One region of the Streptomyces sp. NBC_00989 genome, then DNA from elsewhere that is predicted to be linked to it. Evidence: predicted binding sites of a transcription regulator. Region 1 holds the regulator's gene; the other holds the start of a gene.
The links. Region 1 encodes HspR, which represses chaperone genes until heat shock. Its sites were predicted from a motif close to TTGAGNNNNNNNNNCTCAA; they were not measured.
Positions count from the first base shown of each region.

Region 2: the regulator HspR is predicted to act here: its motif matches at 4,320-4,338, upstream of lon (endopeptidase La).

Region 1 covers NZ_CP108728.1:5,528,304-5,535,777, reverse strand. The annotation lists gene OG714_RS24210 (MraY family glycosyltransferase) at 1-242, shown strand, start outside; gene dnaK (molecular chaperone DnaK) at 339-2,183, shown strand; gene grpE (nucleotide exchange factor GrpE) at 2,180-2,842, shown strand; gene dnaJ (molecular chaperone DnaJ) at 2,894-4,081, shown strand; gene OG714_RS24190 (heat shock protein transcriptional repressor HspR) at 4,087-4,539, shown strand; gene OG714_RS24185 (PA14 domain-containing protein) at 4,607-6,658, opposite strand; gene OG714_RS24180 (fibronectin type III domain-containing protein) at 6,795-7,474, opposite strand, start outside.
Region 2 covers NZ_CP108728.1:4,182,469-4,189,942, reverse strand. The annotation lists gene OG714_RS17965 (sulfatase) at 1-1,406, opposite strand, end outside; gene OG714_RS17960 (TIGR03086 family metal-binding protein) at 1,493-2,065, shown strand; gene OG714_RS17955 (GNAT family N-acetyltransferase) at 2,041-2,895, opposite strand; gene OG714_RS17950 (DUF397 domain-containing protein) at 2,892-3,098, opposite strand; gene OG714_RS17945 (hypothetical protein) at 3,193-3,597, opposite strand; gene OG714_RS17940 (DUF4259 domain-containing protein) at 3,645-4,070, opposite strand; gene lon (endopeptidase La) at 4,361-6,778, shown strand; gene OG714_RS17930 (MarR family winged helix-turn-helix transcriptional regulator) at 6,962-7,474, shown strand, end outside.

The DNA of each region.
Region 1 (7,474 bases):
ACCGGCTGCGGCGGTTGGGGCTCACTCCGCAGGGGGCGGTGGTGCTGCTCGCGATCGGGGGGTTCTCCGGAGTGCTTGTCGGGGTGCTCGTGCACAACGGGTGGGTGGGCGAATCCGCCGTCGCGTGGGTGGCGGGCGGGGCCCTGGTGGTCGTGTTCGGACTGCTTAAAGTCGCTGTCTACGGGGCACGTCGTGCCGCGTCCACGCAGGTCAGGGCTCAGTTGCGTGTAAGGAACGGATAAGAGTTGAGCCTGGTCGACTCAGCTCTGTTGACCCAGCGGTGAGTGTCGTGCACACTTGAGTCCGTTCCACTCAAGTCATTGCTGGAGGAATCAACCATGGCACGTGCGGTCGGCATCGACCTGGGCACGACTAACTCCGTCGTCAGCGTTCTTGAAGGCGGCGAGCCCACCGTCATCACCAACGCAGAGGGCGCCAGGACCACGCCGTCCGTCGTCGCCTTCGCCAAGAACGGCGAGGTGCTCGTCGGAGAGGTGGCCAAGCGTCAGGCGGTCACGAACGTTGACCGGACCATCCGTTCCGTGAAGCGCCACATGGGCACGGACTGGAAGATCGAGCTCGACGGGAAGAACTTCAACCCGCAGCAGATGAGCGCCTTCATCCTGCAGAAGCTGAAGCGCGACGCCGAGGCCTACCTGGGCGAGAAGGTCACGGACGCGGTCATCACCGTCCCGGCCTACTTCAACGACTCCGAGCGCCAGGCGACGAAGGAAGCCGGCGAGATCGCCGGTCTCAACGTCCTGCGCATCGTCAACGAGCCCACCGCGGCGGCGCTGGCGTACGGCCTCGACAAGGACGACCAGACGATCCTCGTCTTCGACCTCGGTGGCGGCACCTTCGACGTGTCCCTCCTGGAGATCGGCGACGGCGTCGTCGAGGTGAAGGCCACGAACGGCGACAACCACCTCGGTGGTGACGACTGGGACCAGCGCGTCGTCGACTACCTGGTGAAGCAGTTCGCCAGCGGTCACGGCGTGGACCTCGGCAAGGACAAGATGGCCCTGCAGCGTCTGCGCGAGGCTGCCGAGAAGGCCAAGATCGAGCTGTCCAGCTCCACCGAGACCTCGATCAACCTGCCCTACATCACGGCGTCCGCCGAGGGCCCGCTGCACCTGGACGAGAAGCTCACCCGCGCTCAGTTCCAGCAGCTGACGGCCGACCTGCTGGAGCGCTGCAAGACGCCGTTCCACAACGTCATCAAGGACGCCGGCATCTCCATCAACGAGATCGACCACGTCGTCCTCGTCGGTGGCTCCACCCGGATGCCCGCCGTCGCCGAGATCGTCAAGGAGCTGACGGCCGGCCAGGACGCCAACAAGGGCGTCAACCCAGACGAGGTCGTCGCCATCGGCGCGTCCCTCCAGGCCGGTGTCCTCAAGGGTGAGGTCAAGGACGTCCTGCTCCTCGACGTGACCCCGCTGTCCCTCGGTATCGAGACCAAGGGCGGCATCATGACCAAGCTGATCGAGCGGAACACGACGATCCCGACCAAGCGGTCCGAGATCTTCACCACCGCCGAGGACAACCAGCCCTCCGTGCAGATCCAGGTCTACCAGGGCGAGCGCGAGATCGCGGCGTACAACAAGAAGCTCGGGATGTTCGAGCTGACCGGTCTGCCGCCGGCCCCGCGTGGTGTCCCGCAGATCGAGGTCTCCTTCGACATCGACGCCAACGGCATCATGCATGTCACGGCCAAGGACCTCGGCACCGGCAAGGAGCAGAAGATGACCGTCACCGGCGGCTCCTCGCTGCCGAAGGACGAGGTCGACCGCATGCGCCAGGAGGCCGAGCAGTACGCGGACGAGGACCACCGTCGCCGCGAGGCCGCCGAGTCCCGCAACCAGGGCGAGCAGCTCGTCTACCAGACGGAGAAGTTCCTCAAGGACAACGAGGACAAGGTCCCCGGCGAGGTCAAGACCGAGGTCGAGGCCGCCGTCGAGGAGCTGAAGGCCGCACTCAAGGGCGAGGACACCGCCGAGATCCGCACCGCCACGGAGAAGGTCTCCGCCGTCTCCCAGAAGGTCGGCCAGGCCATGTACGCCGACGCCCAGGCCGGGCAGGCCGCGGCCGGCGACGCCCCGGGTGCCGAGGCGCCCAAGGCGGACGACGACGTGGTGGACGCCGAGATCGTGGACGACGAGCGCAAGGACGGTGCCGCGTGACGGAGGAGACTCCGGGCTTCGACGAGAAGCCCGACGTCCCCTCCGGCGCCACCCCCGACGACGCCGAGCCGCAGGCCGCCTCCCCCTCCAGCAGTGGGGAGGGGGCGGCCCCGGCAGGGGACGCAAGTGCACAGATCGCCGGTCTGACGGCCCAGCTGGACCAGGTGCGCAAGGCGCTCGAAGAGCGCACCGCGGACCTCCAGCGGCTCCAGGCCGAGTTCCAGAACTACCGCCGCCGGGTCGAGCGCGACCGGATCGCGGTCAAGGAGATCGCCGTGGCGAACCTCCTGACCGAGCTGATGCCCACGCTCGACGACATCGGCCGCGCGCGGGAACACGGTGAACTCGTCGGCGGTTTCAAGTCGGTGGCGGAATCACTGGAGACCGCCGCGGCGAAGATGGGACTGCAGCAGTTCGGCAAGGAGGGCGAGCCCTTCGACCCGACGATCCACGAGGCCCTCATGCACTCGTACGCGCCGGACGTCACCGAGACGACCTGCGTGGCGATCCTGCAACCCGGGTATCGCATCGGCGAGCGCACCATCCGCCCCGCGCGGGTGGCCGTGGCCGAGCCGCAGCCCGGGGCTACGGGGACCGGCAAGGCGGAGGACGAGTCCGAGGCCGGCGACGAGAAGGACAACGGCCCTGAAGAGGGCTGACGTAGCTGACGTAGCCGACGTATCGAGCGGACAGAAGGAGGGACGTCGAGGATGAGCACCAAGGACTTCATCGAGAAGGACTACTACAAGGTCCTCGGCGTCCCCAAGGACGCCACCGAGGCCGAGATCAAGAAGGCGTACCGGAAGCTCGCCCGCGAGTTCCACCCGGACGCCAACAAGGGCAACGCCAAGGCCGAGGAGCGCTTCAAGGAGATCTCCGAGGCCAACGACATCCTCGGTGACCCCAAGAAGCGCAAGGAGTACGACGAGGCCCGCTCCCTCTTCGGCAACGGCGGCTACCGCCCGGGGCCGGGCGGCGCGGGCGGCGGCAACTTCAACTTCGACCTGGGCGACCTCTTCGGAGGCGGCGCGCAGGGCGGTGGAGCCGGGGGTGCCGGCGGTTTCGGCGGCGGGATCGGTGACGTCTTCGGCGGCCTGTTCAACCGTGGCGGCACGGGCACGACCCGTACGCAGCCCAGGCGCGGCCAGGACATCGAGTCCGAGGTCACGCTCAGCTTCACGGAGGCCATCGAAGGGGCCACGGTGCCGCTGCGGATGTCCTCGCAGCAGCCCTGCAAGGCCTGTTCGGGCACCGGCGACAAGAACGGCACACCGCGCGTGTGCCCGACCTGCGTCGGCACCGGCCAGGTGGCGCGCGGCTCCGGCGGCGGTTTCTCGCTCACGGACCCGTGCCCGGACTGCAAGGGCCGGGGCCTGATCGCCGAGCACCCGTGCATCGAGTGCAAGGGCAGCGGGCGCGCCAAGTCCTCGCGGACCATGCAGGTCCGGATCCCCGCGGGGGTCACGGACGGCCAGCGCATCCGGCTGCGCGGCAAGGGCGCACCGGGTGAACGGGGCGGTCCCGCAGGGGACTTGTACGTCATGGTGCACGTCGACGCGCACCCCGTGTTCGGCCGCAAGGAGGACAACCTCACGGTGACGGTCCCGGTGACCTTCACCGAGGCGGCACTGGGCGGCGAGGTCAGGGTGCCCACCCTGGGCGGGCCGCCGGTGACGCTGAAGCTGCCCCCGGGCACGCCCAACGGGCGGACGATGCGGGCCCGCGGCAAGGGCGCCTTCCGCAAGGACGGCACCCGGGGTGATCTCCTCGTGACCGTCGAGGTGAGTGTCCCGAAGGACGTCACGGGGAATGCTCGTGACGCACTGGAGGCGTATCGAGAGGCGACCGCGGGCGAGGACCCGCGGGCGGAGCTGTTCCAGGCCGCGAAGGGAGCATGAGAGTGATGGACGGCCGTCGACGCAATCCGTATGAACTGACCGAGGAGACCCCGGTCTACGTGATCTCGGTGGCGGCCCAGCTCTCCGGCCTGCACCCGCAGACGCTGCGCCAGTACGACCGTCTCGGCCTGGTCTCCCCGGACCGCACGGCCGGGCGCGGCCGGCGCTACTCGGCCCGCGACATCGAACTGCTGCGCACCGTCCAGCAGTTGTCGCAGACCGAGGGCATCAACCTGGCCGGCATCAAGCGCATCATCGAGCTGGAGAACCAGGTGGTCGCGCTCCAGCAGCGCGTCGCGGAACTCCAGTCGGCGGTCGAGGGCGCGGCGGCGACGATGCAGCAGCGCGAGGCCGCGGTGCACGCGTCGTACCGGCGCGACCTGGTGCCGTACCAGGAGGTCCAGCAGACCAGCGCGCTGGTGGTGTGGCGGCCGAAGCGGCAGCAGTCCTCGGACTGACGTCCACTCACTCGCGGAAGGGGCCCGGAGGTTCAACCTCCGGGCCCCTTCCGTGTGCTGGGGATGTTCAGGGCGCCAGGGCCACCCAGGCGTCGCCGGGGGCGGATTCGGTGCCGTCGGTGTGGAGGGCGGTCACCCAGTAGAAGTGGGTGGTGCCGGCGGCGGCCGTGGTGTCGGTGTACGACGTGCCGGTGACCGGGTCGGCGGTCAGGGGTTCGTACGCGGCGGTGGCCGGGTTCCAGCGGTACACCCGGTACCCGGTGATGTCGTCCCCGTAGTACGAGCTGGACAGGTCCCAGGTGAGATCGACTGCCGTCGAGCCGTCGGCGGCCCGGGCGTCGACGCTGACCAGCCAGTCCGAGGGGGTCTCCACGGTGGGCCGCAGGTCGTACTCGGTGACGGTGGTGGACACCATGGTGTCGGCCGACGTGTAGTTGGAGTTGCCAGAGGTGTCCACGGCGTCCACGAAGTACGTGTGGCTCTCGCCGTCCTGGAGATTCGCCGAGTCGACGATCCGGCTGGTTCCCGCTTTGACCGTGCCCACGTGCGTGTACTGGGTGCCGTCGTCCACCGTGCTGAGCCGGAACACGTTGTACTCGGCGAGGTCGGCGGCCGGGCTGTCGTCCCAGTCCAGGACCGTGCCGTACTCGGTGGCGGTGGCCGTGAACCCGGTGACGAGCGGCGGCGCGGTGGCGTCGCCGTAGCCGTGGGAGACGGTCTGCGAGGGGGCCGACTCCCGCCCGAGCGCGTCGACGGTCGTCACCCAGTACACGTAGAACCCGTCGCTCGGGCTCGGGACGACCGTGGTGTCGGTGCAGCTGTAGGTGTGGCGGGTGCCGTAGGCGGTGTCGGTGAGCGTCGGGGCGCAGGGCACCACCTGGGAGTCGACGACGTCGAACGTGCCGGTCGCGTTGTCGAAGCGGTGCTCGTCGCGGTGGACCCGGAACTCGGCCGGCGCGTACGGCGACACGTCCCAGGCCAGATCGATGCCGCCGCCGTCCTCCGGCCGGTTCTCCGTCTTCCAGAAGTAGGGCACGGCGAGTGGCCGGGCGTGGGAGACCACCGCCGAGTACCCGGTGTTTCCCGCCGGGTCGGTCGCCGCGACCTTGTAGTAGGAGGTCTCCCCGTACGGGGCGGTGGCATCGGTCGCCGAGTTGCTCAGATTGCGCGCGGCCACCGTGAACGGCCCGCCGGGTGCGTCGGATCTCAGCAACTGGTACGTCAGCGACCCCTCACCGGACATCCACGAGAGGCCCACCCCGTCCAGGGCGCTGTCGCCGTAGACGGTCAGATCCGTGACGGTCGGCGCCAGCCGGTCCGCTGTGGTGACGAGTTGGTCGGCACTGCCCGCGGACTCCAGGCCGGCCTTGTCCACGGCCCGCACCTCGTAGTAGTGCGCGTGACCGGAGGCCACGAGGGACTCCGCGAACGACGTACCCGTCAGCAGGCTGGTGCCGCTGACCCGATGCCAGTCGGTGTATCCCTTCGCCCGCCGGTAGACGCGATACCCGGCGAGGTCCATCTCCTTGTTCTTGGACCAGGTCAGCTTGGCCTTGCCGGCGGCCGAGTCGTACGCCACCGAAGCCCCCGTCGGGGCCAGCGGTTTCACCTTGTCGACGGTGGCCGAGGTGCGGGGTGTGTAGGCGAACTTGACGGTCGCCTTGCCGGTCCAGTTGGCGTAGTCGACGCGGAGGGTGTGCTTGCCCTTGGGGATGGTGACGTTGACGGTTTGCCTGACCGTCGAGGAGACGTTCTTCCAGAGGCTGATCTTGCGGACGCCGTCGAGGTAGACGCGGATGCCGTCCTGCGCGGAGCCAGTGAGGGCGAAGGGGCCGCCGGAGCCGAAGTCCCGGGTCACGCTCCAGCGGACGCCGAAGTTGTCCTTGGGGAGGCCGGAGGCGGGGGCGCCGCTCCAGGTCTGGTCGATCGCGTTGTCGCAGTCGGTCTTCTTCGCCGTACCGGAGAAGGCGGTGTTCGCGAAGAACTGCCGCTTGAAGACCGGGGAGGCGCAGGTCGTGGCGGCGGAGGCCGGGGCCGCGGTGGCGGCGAGGAGCCCGCCCGCGGTGGTGAGCACGACGGCGCCGGCTGCGGCGGCGGTCGTGCGTCTCGCTGGGTTCATTCGGTCCTTCGAGTCCTGATCGTCCAAGCGTCAATGGAAGGTAAAGGACGCTGTTGACGATCAGGACCCGCGAAGGACGGGCTTGGTTGTACGGGATGTGCGGTCGAGGTCGGAGACCTGCTCCGCTACTCCACCGTCACCCCTCTACAGGCGGCGTGGGTCTCGTCCTGGTGGCGAAGGTGTGGCCGTCGTTCTCGGACTCGTTGCCGTGGGCGTCGGAGGCGGTCACGGCGTAGATGTAGGTGAGGCCGGCGATACCGGTGAGGTCGGCGAACGAGGTCTCGGTGGTGCTGCCGATCTTCTCCCAGGGCCAGGACACCGATCCGAAGTACTCGATGGACACCCGGTACACGTTGTAGGTCGTCCCCGAGACCCCGGTCGAGGCCCAGGACAGCGCCACTCCGCTGTAACTGCCGCTGCCGGTGAGGCCGATCGGTGCCGGCACGGGGAGGGGGGCGACGGTGGCCGACCGGGCGGAGGTGTGTCCCGCCCTGTCGACGGCGACGACGTAGTAGTCCCTGGTGTCACCGGCCGCCAGGTACGCCGAGGTGTACGAGGCGGTGGTGAGCGGTGCGGCGCCGCTCACCAGGGTCCAGGTGCCGTCGACGTCGCGATACACCTGGTAGCCCTTGACGTCGGTCTCGGGGCTCGGGTGCCAGGTGAGGGTGGTGACCCCGGTGAACCCGGAGTGTCCGCCCACGACACCGGTCACCCGGGCGGGGGCCGCGTCGACCGTCGTGACGGGCTTGTCCGCGGTGCCCGTGGACTCGTTGCCCGCCTTGTCGTGGGCGCGGACCTCGTAGTAGTAGGTGTCGC
Region 2 (7,474 bases), 1.3 Mb from region 1:
CCGTCGCCGTTCGTCGCCAGGCCGTTCTTGTCGAGGCGGGTGCGGTAGTACTCCGTGTACTGCTCGGATTTGCCGATGTACGTCGCCCAGGTGTGGATCGGTTCCTTGTCCTGCCGGTTCCACCACCACTCGGCGAGCAGATGGTCCCGGTCGGCGGTGCCGAGGAGCGAGTGCCCGTCGTGCGGGGTGTCCGGGGTGATGCCGGCCGCGTCGAGGAGGGTGGGCGCGATGCCGACGTGACCGGTGAGACGGTCGTCCGAGGTGCCCCGGTCGAGACCGCGGGCCGGCCAGGACAGGTGGAACGGCACCTCCAGACTCGGCCGGTACGGCACCGACTTGCGCAGCCAGCCGTGGTCGCCCCAGCACAGCCCGTGATCGCTGGTGTACAGCACGAGCGTGTTCTCCAGCTGGCCGAGCGCCCGCAGCTTGTCGCGGAAGTCGCGCATCGCGTCGTCCACGGACAGCAGGGTTCTCAACTGGCGGGCGCGCAGGGCCTGTCCGGCGGCCAGACCGTGCTTGGCCTTGCGGAGGAACGCGGGTTTGTCGTCCTTGTCGCTCTCGAAGACGGACGGCCGCCCGGCCCACCCCGGAACACGCGTGTCGGCGTACTTCTTCTCCGGGATGTTGAACTCGTGGGCGCTACGTGTGGCGACGTAGGCGAACCACGGCCGCCGGTCCGTCCGCGACCCGTCGATGAAGGCGAGGGCGCGGTCCTTGATGACGGTGGTGTTGTAGCCGGGGATGTTCCGGACGGTCCCGCCGTCGTTGTAATGGCCGTTGTAGTACGCCACCGGTTCCTGGAGCAGCCACTCGTCGAAGTGGGGCGGGTTGTCGCCGGTGTGCCAGTAGTTGAGGTACTTGCCGAACAGGCCCGTGCGGTAACCGGAGTCGTGCAACTGCCTCTGCACGGTGGTGTGCTGGTCCAGGTGGTAGGGGTGGCGGGTGTCCAGGACGCCGTGGTTGTGCGCGTACCGCCCCGACATGATCGAGGCGCGGGAGGGCGCGCACAGCGGGGTGTTGGCGTGCGCCCGCTCGAAGGTGACGCCGTGGTCGCCGAGCCAGTCGACGGTCTGAGGGGTCGCCCAGTCGGTGTCCTTGGGCTGGTCGTCGGTGACGACGACGAGGATGTTGGGGCGGTCGTCGCCACGGGCGCGGGTGCGCGGGGAGGGCGACGGGGAGGTCAAGTTCCGTACGGGTGCGGCCGGTTCGCCTGCCGGGGGCTTCTTGTCGCCCTTCACGGCGAGGACGGTCACCGGGATCGCCGCCGCCGTCGCGACCACGGCGGCTCCGGCCACGACGGCCCGCCTGCCGGGCCCGCGCCGCTGCTGCCCCTCACCCACCGCGTCGCCCATCGCATCCCCCGTGTCCCCGTAGGCACAGCCCGCCGACTGTGAATCTGCTTGCATTTTGCGGCAGTTGGCTGTGAATGCCGTTGCGGGGGTGTAGCGATGGCGTGGCGAGCCGATCGCGGTCTTGGACGGGGGAGGTCCGGATGACGGATACGAATGCGGTACGGCGGATAGAGCGGGCGATCGATTCAACTGGCTTGGTGGTGGCGGGAGTTGCCGAGGCCCAGTGGGCGAACATCACCCCGTGCGCGGAGTGGGACGCCCGGGCCGTCCTCAACCACACGGTGGGCGGCATGCGTATCTTCGCCGCCGAACTGAACGGTGCCGACCCGGGCGCCGAGCACGAGTCCGACTGGCTGGGCACCGACCCGGAAGCCGCGTACACCGAGGCGGCGGAGGCGGACCGCACGGCCTGGAACCGCCCCGGCGCCCTCGATACGACCGTCCACATCTCGCTCGGCGCGCTGCCCGGCCCGATGGCCGCGCTGATCCACTTCACGGAGGTCTGCGTCCACGGCGTGGACCTGGCGGTGGCGACCGGCCAACAGGCTTCAGTGGACGAGGAGTTGTGCGCGGAACTCCTGTCGGTGATGCGGGGGATGGGCGGCTTCGACGCGTACCGGATACCCGGTGTCTTCGGTCCCGAGGTCCAGCCTCGGCCAGGCGCGGCCCCGCACGGCCAACTGTTGGCCTACTTGGGCCGCACGCTCACCTGATCCGGTTGATCCGGTTGATCTGCTCGGCCCGGTGACCACACGTACCGCGTGGTCGTCGTGACCGCGTGGAAGCCCAGGCGGCGCAGGATGGGTGCGCTGTCGTCCGAGGCGTCCACGTGCAGGTACGGGACTCCGCGGGCGGCGGCGAGGGCGGCCCGGGTGGTGACGAGGGCGCGGTAGATGCCCTTGCCGCGCCAAGCGGCGAGCGTCGAGCCGCCCAGCAGGCTGGCGAACTCCGTCCCCGGCCGGAAGGCGAGCCAGGCCGTGCAGACCATCTCGCCCGCCGCCTCGACGACGTAGACGGCCATCTCGTCCGGAGCGGCGGCGATCCGGCCGAGCAGGTCGGTGGCCAGCCAGTCCAGGTCCCCGCCCCAGACGGCCGACTGGAGTGCCCCGAGCCGCCGCAGATCCGCCTCGGCGCTGACCCGGCGGACCGTGACTCCCTCCGGCAGCACGGGCTCCCCTACGGCCAGTTCAGCGGCCCGCGCGATCAGCACGGTCGCCGGTTCCTCGGCCACGAACCCCGCCGCGCGCAGCCGGTCCGGGACGTCGGCCGGGATGTCATGAGCGCGGGTCCTCCACTCCATGACCTCCCCGCGCGCCGCGAAGAAGTCCTGCTGCCGGACGATCAGTGCGTCGAGCTCGGCCCCGTACACCCCGAGGTCACGCGCCCCACTCACAAACCCCCGGCCCTGCCCGACCGTCCGCAACAGCGGCCCGTCCTCCTCGTACGTCACGCCGGCCGGCGGAATGGGAGGGGTGGCGCGCAGCTGCTCGTCGTAGGCGGCGAGGAGGGTCTGGGTTTCGGTCTTGGTTTCCGGCTCTGTCACGGGGTGACGGTACGGGGGGTGGTGGTCCGGATGTGGCGTAGGAGGGCGGTGAGTTGGGGGCGGTGGGTGTGGAGCACGGTGGTGGGGGTGTCGCTTTCGCGGAGGGCGAGGGCGGTGTCCGATGCGGCGAGTTCGACGCAGTTGTTGTCCGCCGACCCGGAGAAGGAGGTCGCGGGCTCGCCCTCGTGGAGCTGTGCGCCGATGCCTGGGGGAGCTTCGTGATGGGGCCGGCCCAGGGCAAGGTCGTGTGGTTCGAGCTGCTGTCGGACGTACCGGGGCGCGTGGCGGCGTGACGAGTCAGCGTGTGGTGTCGGCGATGCGGTCGCGGTACTCCTGGAACGCGTGCCAGCCCGAGGGCACTCCCGGAGTGATCAGTTCTCCTGACGAGCAGTCCAGCACCTTGCAGCCGAAGGCGCCCGCGAGACGGAACACGGAGTCGAGCACGTCGTCGCCGGAGCCGCGGACGTGCAACATGATCGAGTCCACGGGATCCTCCGAGCCGATGTTGAGTTCGATGGACCAGGTGGGTCCGGTGAGGTCGCCCCAGGTGGGATCCGCGAGGTCGGTTTCGGGCTCGGCTCGGCTCACGGTCGCGAGGGCCTCGTGCAGTGGGCCGAGTGGGCGCGGGGCGTAGCCGTCGGGTATGTCCTGCGCCGAGGTGATGTCGTCGGGCAGGTGGAGGAGAAGAACGTCCCAGCTCATGTGGACCTTCCGGAGGGGGAACGGGCGGTTGGGCCGTCGGCGGGGGTTCAGCTCAGGCTGAGCTGTTCTCCGGGCGGCTGGGGCGTGAGCGTGCCGCGGAGTCGGTTGATCGACGCCCGCCAGGGGGCGCCGTCCCGTCCGTCCCAGAGCTCCAGGAGTTCGGACGGTTCGGTCATGACGCGGTCGAGGGCCTGGAGGGCGAGGGCGCGTAGACCGGTGAGGTCGGGGAGCGGCTCGTCCGGTCCGTAGTGGGGGTGGGCGGGCTCGCCGCCGGGGCTTTGCGCGGCGACCAGGGCCGCTGCCGCAACGGCTTCGTCGCCGACGTTCGCGTAGAGGCAGTCGGTGCTGTCGGCCGCTCGGACGAGTGCGTCCTGCACCAAGCCCTGACGCGCGTCCGGAGAGGCGTCGTCGAGGTCGCCGCACCAGTCCGCAGCGGTGTCGTTGTCGAAGGGACCGGTGTCCCAGGTGCCCATGCGTCTCTCCTGATCGTGATGGCGTCGTGTCCGGGCATCGTGGCAGGCGCCACTGACATCGACCGCTGAGGCCGACCGTCGAGATCGGGCGTCGAGCCCCGGCCGTCCCGTCAGCGCACCCCTCCAACGCACCCCGCTCCCCGGGAAGCCCTCGCCCCATTTCCGTGTTGACCTGCACGGAGCCCGGTGCGCTACCGCTGATCGCTCAGGGCGAACACCAGGTGGGGAACAATCGAAGTCGCCCAAGCATTGAGTCGGCATAGCTCAACTTGACTGCCTAAGGGGAGATCATGGCTTCGACGTCCACACCGCTCACCCTGCCCGTGCTGCCGCTCGACGACGAGGTCGTGCTGCCCGGAATGGTGGTTCCGCTGGACCTGAACGACACCGATGTACGCGCCGCCGTGGAGGCCGCCCAGGCCGCCGCGCGGTCCGAGCCCGGAAAGCCCAAGGTCCTGCTGGTGCCACGCATCGACGGGACTTACGCGAGCACGGGTGTGCTCGGCACCATCGAGCAGGTCGGCCGGCTGGCCGACGGTGATCCGGGTGCGCTGATCCGCGGCCGTAGCCGCGTGAAGATCGGGGCCGGGACCACCGGGCCCGGTGCCGCGCTCTGGGTCGAGGGCACCGCGCTCGACGAGAGCCTGCCCGAACCCTTGCCCGGCTCCGTTTCCGAGCTGGTGAAGGAGTACAAGGCGCTGGCCACCGCGTGGCTGCGCAAGCGGGGGGCCTGGCAGGTCGTCGACCGCGTGCAGGCCATTGACGATGTGTCCACGCTCGCCGACAACTCCGGTTACTCACCCTTCCTCACCACCGAGCAGAAGATCGAGCTGTTGGAGACCGCCGAACCGGTGGCCCGGCTGAAGCTTGCTACTCAGCACCTGCGCGACCACCTCGCCGAGCAGGACGTTGCCGAGACCATCGCCAAGGACGTGCAGGAAGGCGTCGACAAGCAGCAGCGCGAGTTCCTGCTGCGGCGCCAGCTCGAAGCCGTCCGCAAGGAACTGCGCGAGCTGAACGGGGACACGAGCGACGGCGAGGAGTCCGACGACTACCGCGCCCGGGTCGAGGCCGCCGATCTTCCCGAGAAGGTCCGCGAGGCCGCGCTCAAGGAGGTCGAGAAGCTGGAGCGGTCCTCCGACCAGTCGCCCGAGGGGTCGTGGATCCGCACCTGGCTGGACACCGTCCTCGAACTGCCGTGGAACGAACGGACGCAGGACGAGTACGACATCCAGGGCGCCAAGGCGATCCTGGACGCCGAGCACGCCGGTCTGAACGACGTGAAGGAGCGCATCACCGAGTACCTGGCCGTGCGCAAGCGGCGCGCGGAGCGGGGCCTGGGTGTTGTCGGAGGTCGGCGCGGTGGTGCCGTGCTCGCCCTCGTCGGCCCGCCCGGTGTCGGCAAGACCTCGCTCGGCGAGTCCGTCGCGCACGCGATGGGGCGGAAGTTCGTGCGGGTCGCGCTGGGCGGGGTTCGGGACGAGGCCGAGATCCGTGGACACCGGCGTACGTACGTGGGTGCCCTCCCCGGTCGTATCGTCCGGGCCATCAAGGAGGCCGGGTCCATGAACCCGGTGGTCCTGCTGGATGAAATCGACAAGGTGGGGTCCGACTACCGGGGTGACCCGGCGGCGGCACTTCTCGAAGTCCTCGACCCCGCGCAGAACCACACCTTCCGCGACCACTACCTGGAGGTCGAACTCGACCTGTCCGACGTCGTGTTCCTCGCGACGGCGAACGTTCTGGAGGCCATCCCGGAGGCGCTGCTCGACCGGATGGAACTGGTCCGGCTCGACGGTTACACCGAGGACGAGAAGGTCGTCATCGCCCGTGACCACCTGCTCCCGCGCCAGCTGGAGCGGGCGGGGCTCAAGGACGACGAGGTCGTCATCGACGAGAGCGCGCTGCGCAAGCTCGCCGGTGAGTACACCCGTGAGGCGGGTGTCCGCACCCTGGAGCGGTCCGTCGCCCGGCTGCTGCGCAAGATCGCGGCCCAGCACGAACTGGGCCGGCGGGAGCTGCCGTTCACGGTGACCGACGCCGATCTGCGCGGTCTGATCGGACGGCCGCACCACGTCCCCGAGTCCGCCCAGGACCCGGCCGAGCGCCGCACGGCCGTACCCGGTGTCGCCACCGGTCTCGCGGTCACCGGCGCGGGCGGTGACGTCCTCTACGTCGAGGCGTCGCTGGCCGACCCGGAGACGGGGGCGGCGGGTCTGACCCTGACCGGTCAGCTCGGTGACGTGATGAAGGAGAGCGCGCAGATCGCCCTGTCCTTCCTCCGCTCGCACGGCGCCGAACTGGAGCTGCCCGTCGGCGACTTGAAGGACCGGGGCGTGCACATCCACTTCCCGGCGGGTTCGGTGCCGAAGGACGGCCCGAGCGCGGGTGTCACGATGACGACGGCCCTGGCGTCGCTGCTCAGCGGCCGCCTGGTCCGCACGGACGTGGCGATGACGGGTGAGGTCTCCCTGACCGGTCGGGTCCTCCCGATCGGCGGTGTGAAGCAGAAGCTGCTCGCCGCGCACCAGGCCGGGGTCACCACCGTGATCATCCCGAAGCGCAACGAGCCCGACCTGGACGACGTCCCGGCCGAGGTCCTGGACAAGCTCGACGTCCACGCGGTGACGGACGTCCGCCAGGTCCTGGAGCTGGCGCTGTCGCCGGCGACGAACGGCGCGACGTCGGAGGTTCCGGTGGCGGCGTGACGGACGCGACCGGTAGATGAGGGCCCGGGTCCCCTCTCGCGAGGGGGCCCGGGCCTTTGTCGCACGTCCGTGTCCTGGGAAGGGGGTCCGGACGACGCCATTGGTCCAGCCCTGCGAAATACTGGCGGAGCTGCGGCGATGACGGTGTTTGGCGGAAACTTTCACGATCGGGAAAGCGGACCAATGGGTGCTGACGTGCACAAGGGCGAGGACAGGAACGGCAGCGGGCTTCCCGGAGACGGCGGCGCGTTGTCCGTGGGCCCCGACGGACTCGCCGTGGACCACGAATACCTGTCCCTGGAGCGCGAGTTGACGTTCCTGCTCCGCCGGGCCCGGGCCAACCAGGGGGAGATGGCCCGCGAGGTCCACCCCGACCTGGAGTCCGCCGCGTACGGCCTGCTGGTCCGGCTCGACGAGTACGGCAGGCAGCGGGCCACCGAACTGGCCGCCTACATCGGCGTCGGCAAGGCCACGATGTCCCGCCAGCTGCGCGCCCTGGAGGACCTGGGCCTGATCGCCCGCGAGCCCGACCCGGCGGACGGCCGGGCCTGGCTGGTCGACCTCACCGACGAGGGCCGCCGCCGGGTCGTCCACGTCCGCGAGGCCCGGCGGGCCCGCTACGTCAGCCAGCTCTCCCACTGGGACCGCCGCGAGGTCGCCGAACTGGCCCGGCTGCTCCACCAGTTGAACGGCGTC